DNA from 2 places in the Streptomyces sp. NPDC029296 genome. Region 2 is predicted to be linked to the other one. Evidence: predicted binding sites of a transcription regulator. Region 2 holds the regulator's gene; the other holds the start of a gene.
What was found. The regulator HrcA, encoded in region 2, represses chaperone genes, less so after heat shock. The targets are predictions, from matches to a motif close to TTNGCACTCNGNNNNNCNGAGTGCNAA.

Region 1 (3,504 bases), on a different contig from region 2:
CTCGCAGGGCACTGGGCACCGTAGGCTCAGCTCAGATCAGCGTTGGCCTCAGTGGGCGTGGCCGTGGCTGTGGCCCGCCGCGGCCGGCTCTTCCTCTTCCTTCTTCTCGACGACCAGGGTCTCGGTCGTGAGCAGCAGGGAGGCGATGGAGGCGGCGTTCTCCAGGGCGGAGCGGGTGACCTTGACCGGGTCGATGACGCCGGCCTTGATCAGGTCGCCGTACTCGCCGGTGGCGGCGTTGTAGCCCTGGCCCTTGTCCAGGTCCTTGACCTTGGACACGATGACGTAGCCCTCCTGGCCGGCGTTCTCGCCGATCCAGCGCAGCGGCTCCACCACGGCGTTGCGGACCACGGCGACACCGGTGGCCTCGTCGCCGGTCTTGTCGAGGTTGCCCTCGAGGACCTTGGAGGCGTGGACCAGAGCGGAGCCACCACCGGAGACGATGCCCTCCTCGACCGCGGCGCGGGTCGCGGAGATGGCGTCCTCCAGACGGTGCTTCTTCTCCTTCAGCTCCACCTCGGTGGCGGCGCCGACCTTGATCACGCACACGCCGCCGGCCAGCTTCGCGAGGCGCTCCTGGAGCTTCTCGCGGTCCCAGTCGGAGTCGGTGTTCTCGATCTCGGCCTTGATCTGGGCGACGCGGCCCTGCACGTCCTCGGACTTGCCGGCGCCGTCGACGATCGTGGTGTCGTCCTTGGTGACGGTGATGCGGCGGGCGGAGCCGAGCACGTCGAGGCCGACCTGGTCGAGCTTGAGGCCGACCTCCTCGGAGATGACGGTGGCGCCGGTGAGGACGGCCATGTCCTGGAGCATCGCCTTACGGCGGTCGCCGAAGCCGGGGGCCTTCACCGCGACGGCGTTGAAGGTGCCGCGGATCTTGTTGACGACCAGGGTCGACAGGGCCTCGCCCTCGACGTCCTCGGCGACGATCAGCAGCGGCTTGGAGGAGCCGGCCTGGATGACCTTCTCCAGCAGCGGCAGGAGGTCCGTGATGGCGGAGATCTTGCCCTGCGTGAGGAGGATGTACGGCTCGTCGAGGACGGCCTCCATGCGCTCCTGGTCCGTCACGAAGTACGGCGACAGGTAGCCCTTGTCGAAGGCCATGCCCTCGGTGAAGTCCAGCTCCAGACCGAAGGTGTTGGACTCCTCGACGGTGATGACACCGTCCTTGCCGACCTTGTCCATCGCCTCGGCGATCAGCTCGCCGACCTGCTGGTCCTGGGCGGACAGCGCGGCGACGGCGGCGATGTCGGACTTCTCGTCGATCGGGCGCGCGGTGGCGAGCAGCTCGTCGGAGACGGCCTTGACCGCGGCGTCGATGCCCTTCTTCAGGGCGGCCGGGGAGGCACCGGCGGCGACGTTCTTCAGGCCCTCGCGGACGAGCGCCTGGGCGAGCACGGTGGCGGTGGTGGTGCCGTCACCCGCGATGTCGTTGGTCTTGGTCGCCACCTCCTTCACCAGCTGGGCACCGAGGTTCTCGTACGGGTCCTCGATCTCCACCTCGCGGGCGATCGTGACACCGTCGTTGGTGATGGTGGGGGCGCCGAACTTCTTGTCGATGACGACGTTGCGGCCGCGGGGGCCGATCGTCACCTTGACGGTGTCGGCAAGCTTGTTGACGCCGCGCTCAAGGGCGCGACGGGCGTCCTCGTCGAACTTCAGGATCTTCGCCATGACAGCGGGAGCCCTCTCGGAAATCTGTAGGTGAAAAACGCCGCGCCCCGGGCGCCCGGCTTCTGTTCGATCGCGGGGGCCAGGGGCGCAGCTCAAGCGGAGAGTTGCTTGAGGTGATTACTTCTCGATGATCGCGAGCACGTCGCGAGCCGAGAGGACGAGGTACTCGTCGCCGTTGTACTTCACCTCGGTGCCGCCGTACTTGCTGTAGAGGACGACGTCGCCGACCTTGACGTCGAGCGGAAGCCGCTCGCCGTTCTCGAACCGGCCCGGGCCCACGGCGAGGACGGCGCCCTCCTGGGGCTTCTCCTTCGCGGTGTCCGGGATGACCAGGCCAGAGGCCGTGGTCTGCTCGGCGTCCAGCGGCTGGACCACGATGCGGTCCTCGAGCGGCTTGATGGCAACCTTGGAGCTGGCGGTCGTCACGATCCGACCTCCCCCTTCGGAGATCTCACGGGGTTAACTGTCTGAGGTGGCGACCAGGTCGATCCGTCGTCGCGGGTGCCGGACCTGCCCGTCGCGTTTGTTGGCACTCTCACCTGCGGAGTGCCAGAGCCGAGACTATGACCGTGGTTAGCACTCGGTCAAGCGGAGTGCCAATGCCGCGCGGCGCGGCGGCGGTGAATCGGCCGTCCCGGCGTTGACCGGCGGGCCGTCCCGTACGGAAAAAGAGTCAGAGGTAGTCCTCGAGACGGGCCACCGTCAGGCCCCGCTCCCGCGCCGCTCTGAGGACCCGTGCCGTGCCTTCGCGCAGGGGGACGCCCGCCGGCTCGCCGGGGCCCACACGGACGATGTCGCCCGGGCCGAGGGGGCGGGTGAGGCCGGCCGGGGTGAGGGCCGTGCGCCACAGGACGATCGCGGAGATGCCGCAGTCGGCCGCGGCGCGCCGGGTGGCGGGGTCGTGGGCGCCGTAGGACGGGCGGAACAGGCGGGGGCGGGCGCGGAGGCGGTCCTGCCGGCCGCAGATCTCGGCGCGCCGGCCGGCGTACGGCGGTCCGGCCGGGGCCCGGTGGCCCGTGCCGTGGTTCCCGATGCCGGCGCCGAGGGCGCGCAGGCGGGTGACGCGGCGGTCACCGGGGGCGGCGGCGCCGGCGAGGAACAGGGTGATCGGGAGCCGCAGTTCGCGGACCATGTCGGCGAAGCGGGGGTCGTCTTCGGCGCCGTCGTCGTAGGTGAGGAAGACCACCGGGTCGCGGGTGGGGACGTGGTCCACGACGGGAGGCAGGGCGGCTCCCCGGTACGCGGCCGGCGGGCGGGCCGGGTGGACCGGGGAGCGGGCGAGGGGGCGGGCCAGGCCCCGGTGCCGGTGGTTCCGGCCGTCGGCGGTGGTGTGCGGGCGCACCCCCGCGGCGGCCTTCCTGCCGAGGCGTTCGATGGGGTCGACGGACTGGGCGCAGCCTGCGAGGAGCAGGGCCGCGGCGAGGGCCGCGGCCGGGCCCCGCGGGCGCCTCACAGGTAGTCCTCCAGCCGGGCGACGGCGTAGCCCTCGCGGGTGACCTTGTCCAGGAAGCGCCGCATGTCGTCCACCATGGTGCCGTTCCAGTCGTCCCGGCCGCGGAAGTGGGTGAGGACGATGTCGCCGGGGTGCAGGCGGCGGTCCCAGTCGCGGTACTCCCAGTGGTCGACGAAGACCTCCTCGTCCCAGATGGGCGCGTACTCGATGCCGCAGTCCCTGGCGGCGCGCAGGGTGTCGCCGTTGTAGTTGCCGTAGGGCGGCCGGAAGACGGTGGGCGCCTTGCCGAACTGCTTCTTCATGACGGTCTGCATGCCGCAGATCTCGTCCCGCTGCTCCTCGTAGGACAGGCCGGGCAGGTAGGGGTGGGTGAGGGT
Region 2 (3,504 bases):
GATCCGGCCGGCGCGGGCGACGCGCGCCCGTGCCTGGGGGACGGCGATCGAGCCGGACGCCGTACGGGCGGGACGGGCCGGGGCCGGGGTCGGCCGGACCAGCGTCACGGCCCTGCCCTCCAGCAGGAAGCCGCGCGGTTCCAGGGGGAAGACGCGGTGCTTGCCGAAGCGGTCCTCCAGGGTCACCGTGCCCGCCTCGCAGCGGATCACCGCCCCGCAGAAGCCGGTGCCGGCCTCCTCCACCACCAGGCCCGGTTCGGCGGCGACCTCCGGTACCGGCTGCGGCTTCTTCTTCCAGGGAGGGGTCAGATCGGGCGAGTACTGGCGCATTCGGATGACGATAGGAGAAGCCTCGCGGCGGCAAGCGCGACACGCCGGAATCCGGGCGGAGACGCCGTTCAGATCACGCCGAACCGCGCCGCCAGCTCGTCCCGTTGACGTCGTACGAACGCCGCGTCCACCACCGCCCCGTGGCCGGGCACGTACACCGCGTCCTCGCCGCCGAGCGCCAGCAGCCGGTCCAGGGCGTCCGGCCAGCGGGCGGGGACCGCGTCCGGGCCGGCCTGGGGCTCGCCGGACTCCTCAACCAGGTCGCCGCAGAAGACGATCTCCGGGGTGCCCGGGACCAGGACCGCGAGGTCGTGGGCGGTGTGGCCCGGGCCCACGTTGGCCAGCAGCGCCTGGCGGCCGTCTCCGAGGTCGAGCGTCCACTCGCCGGACACCGGGTGCCGGGGCGCGACCAGCGCGTCCACCGCCTCGTCGGCGTCGGCCACCGGCAGCCCGTGGCGCACCGCGTCCAGCCGCAGTTCCGCCCGCCCGGACGCGAGCGCGGCGTCCAGCCCGACCGCGCCGTACACCTCCGCGCCGGCGAACACCGCGGCGCCGAACACATGGTCGAAATGGGGGTGGGTGAGCGCGAGATGGGTCACACGGCCGCCCGCCAGTTCCTCCGCCCCCGCCCGCAGCCGGGCCCCCTCCGCCAGGCTCGAACCGGCGTCCACGAGCAGCGCCGTCCCCTCGCCCACGACCAGCCCCGCCGTGCAGTCCCAGCCCGGCAGCCGGCACCGCCCCACCCCGGCCGCCAGCCGTTGCCACCCCAGCTCTTCCCAAGTCACGGTCATACCAGCGACGCTAGCGGTAGGAGCCGGTACGGCGGCCCGACCTTGCCCGGTGTGCACCGGACGGCCGTACACTGGGCCGGGGAATGCTGGCACTCGTGTGGGAAGAGTGCCAGGGGGACGACCCGATGACGACGGACGACGTGCTGGAGGTGCGCGCGCATGCTGAGTGAACGCAGGCTTCAGGTGCTGCGCGCCATCGTCCAGGACTACGTGGGCACCGAGGAGCCGGTCGGTTCCAAGGCGCTCACCGAGCGGCACAACCTCGGCGTCTCCCCGGCCACGGTCCGCAACGACATGGCGGCCCTGGAGGACGAGGGGTACATCGCGCAGCCGCACACCAGCGCGGGGCGCATCCCCACCGACAAGGGCTACCGCCTGTTCGTCGACAAGCTCGCGGGCGTCAAGCCGATGACCGCGCCCGAACGGCGGGCGATCCAGAACTTCCTGGAGGGCGCCGTCGACCTCGACGACGTCGTGGCCCGCACGGTGCGGCTGCTCGCGCAGCTGACCCGGCAGGTCGCCGTCGTGCAGTACCCGTCGCTCACCCGGTCCACGGTCCGGCACGTCGAGCTGCTCTCGCTCGCCCCGGCGCGCGTGATGCTCGTGCTGATCACCGACACCGGCCGGGTCGAGCAGCGTATGGTCGACTGCCCGGCCCCGTTCGGCGAGGCCTCGCTGGCGGACCTGCGGGCCCGGCTGAACAGCAGGGTCGCGGGCCGCCGGTTCACGGACGTGCCGAGGCTGGTCGAGGACCTGCCGGACGCCTTCGAGCCAGAGGACCGCGGTACGGTCTCCATGGTGCTCTCCACGCTGCTGGAGACACTGGTCGAGGAGAACGAGGAGCGGCTGATGATCGGCGGCACCGCCAATCTCACCCGCTTCGGGCACGATTTCCCCCTCACGATCCGGCCCGTCCTGGAGGCACTGGAGGAGCAGGTCGTGCTCCTCAAGCTCCTCGGCGAGGCGAAGGAACCGGGCGTGACCGTGCGTATCGGGCACGAGAACGCCCACGAGGGACTCAACTCCACCTCCGTCGTGTCGGTCGGCTACGGTTCGGGCGGCGAGGCGGTTGCCAAGCTCGGCGTGGTCGGACCGACCCGCATGGACTACCCGGGAACGATGGGAGCGGTACGCGCAGTGGCACGGTACGTCGGACAGATCCTGGCGGAGTCGTAAGTGGCCACGGACTACTACGCCGTTCTCGGCGTGCGCCGCGACGCGTCGCAGGATGAGATCAAGAAGGCGTTCCGCCGGCTCGCGCGCGAGCTGCACCCGGACGTCAACCCGGATCCGAAGACCCAGGAGCGGTTCAAGGAGATCAACGCCGCTTACGAGGTGCTGTCGGACCCGCAGAAGAAGCAGGTCTACGACCTCGGCGGCGACCCTCTCTCGCAGTCCGGCGGCGCCGGCGCGGGCGGCTTCGGGGCCGGCGGCTTCGGCAACTTCTCCGACATCATGGACGCGTTCTTCGGCACGGCGTCGCAGCGCGGGCCGCGCTCGCGCACCCGGCGCGGCCAGGACGCGATGATCCGGATCGAGGTCGAGCTGGACGAGGCGGCCTTCGGGACGACCAAGGACATCCAGGTCGACACCGCCGTCGTCTGCACCACCTGCAACGGCGAGGGCGCGGCCCCGGGCACGTCCCCCCAGACGTGTGACATGTGCCGCGGCCGGGGCGAGGTCTCGCAGGTCACCCGGTCCTTCCTGGGCCAGGTCATGACCTCCCGGCCGTGCCCGCAGTGCCAGGGCTTCGGCACGGTCGTGCCGACCCCGTGCCCGGAGTGCGCGGGCGACGGCCGCGTCCGCTCCCGCCGCACGCTCACCGTGAAGATCCCGGCCGGTGTCGACAACGGCACCCGGATCCAGCTCGCGGGCGAGGGCGAGGTCGGCCCCGGCGGCGGCCCGGCCGGCGACCTGTACGTGGAGATCCACGAGCTGCCGCACCCGACCTTCCAGCGACGCGGCGACGACCTGCACTGCACGGTCACCATCCCGATGACCGCCGCGGCGCTCGGCACCAAGGTGCCGCTGGAGACCCTGGACGGCATGGAGGAGGTCGACATCCGGCCCGGCACCCAGTCCGGCCAGTCGATCCCGCTGCACGACCGCGGTGTCACCCATCTGCGCGGCGGCGGCCGGGGCGACCTGATCGTGCACGTCGAGGTGCAGACCCCGACCAAGCTGGACCCCGAGCAGGAACGCCTGCTCCGCGAGCTGGCCAAGCTCCGCGGCGAGGAACGCCCCCAGGGCCAGTTCCAGCCGGGGCAGCAGGGACTGTTCTCGCGGCTGAAGGACGCCTTCAACGGGCGGTGAGGCCGGCCGCGGGCGGCGGCCGGGGGCCCGGGGGCCGTCCCCCGGGCAGGCACGGCAGCCGGGGCGGCGG

Region 1: the regulator HrcA is predicted to act here: its motif matches at 2,248-2,274, upstream of groES (co-chaperone GroES).

Annotation. Positions count from the first base shown of each region.
Region 1 covers NZ_JBVHXT010000002.1:67,938-71,441, forward strand. The annotation lists gene groL (chaperonin GroEL) at 49-1,674, opposite strand; gene groES (co-chaperone GroES) at 1,792-2,100, opposite strand; gene ACZ4W9_RS01760 (polysaccharide deacetylase family protein) at 2,348-3,127, opposite strand; gene ACZ4W9_RS01765 (polysaccharide deacetylase family protein) at 3,124-3,504, opposite strand, start outside.
Region 2 covers NZ_JBVHXT010000040.1:69,875-73,378, reverse strand. The annotation lists gene ACZ4W9_RS30600 (DUF3097 domain-containing protein) at 1-330, opposite strand, end outside; gene ACZ4W9_RS30595 (MBL fold metallo-hydrolase) at 399-1,121, opposite strand; gene hrcA (heat-inducible transcriptional repressor HrcA) at 1,281-2,297, shown strand; gene dnaJ (molecular chaperone DnaJ) at 2,298-3,434, shown strand.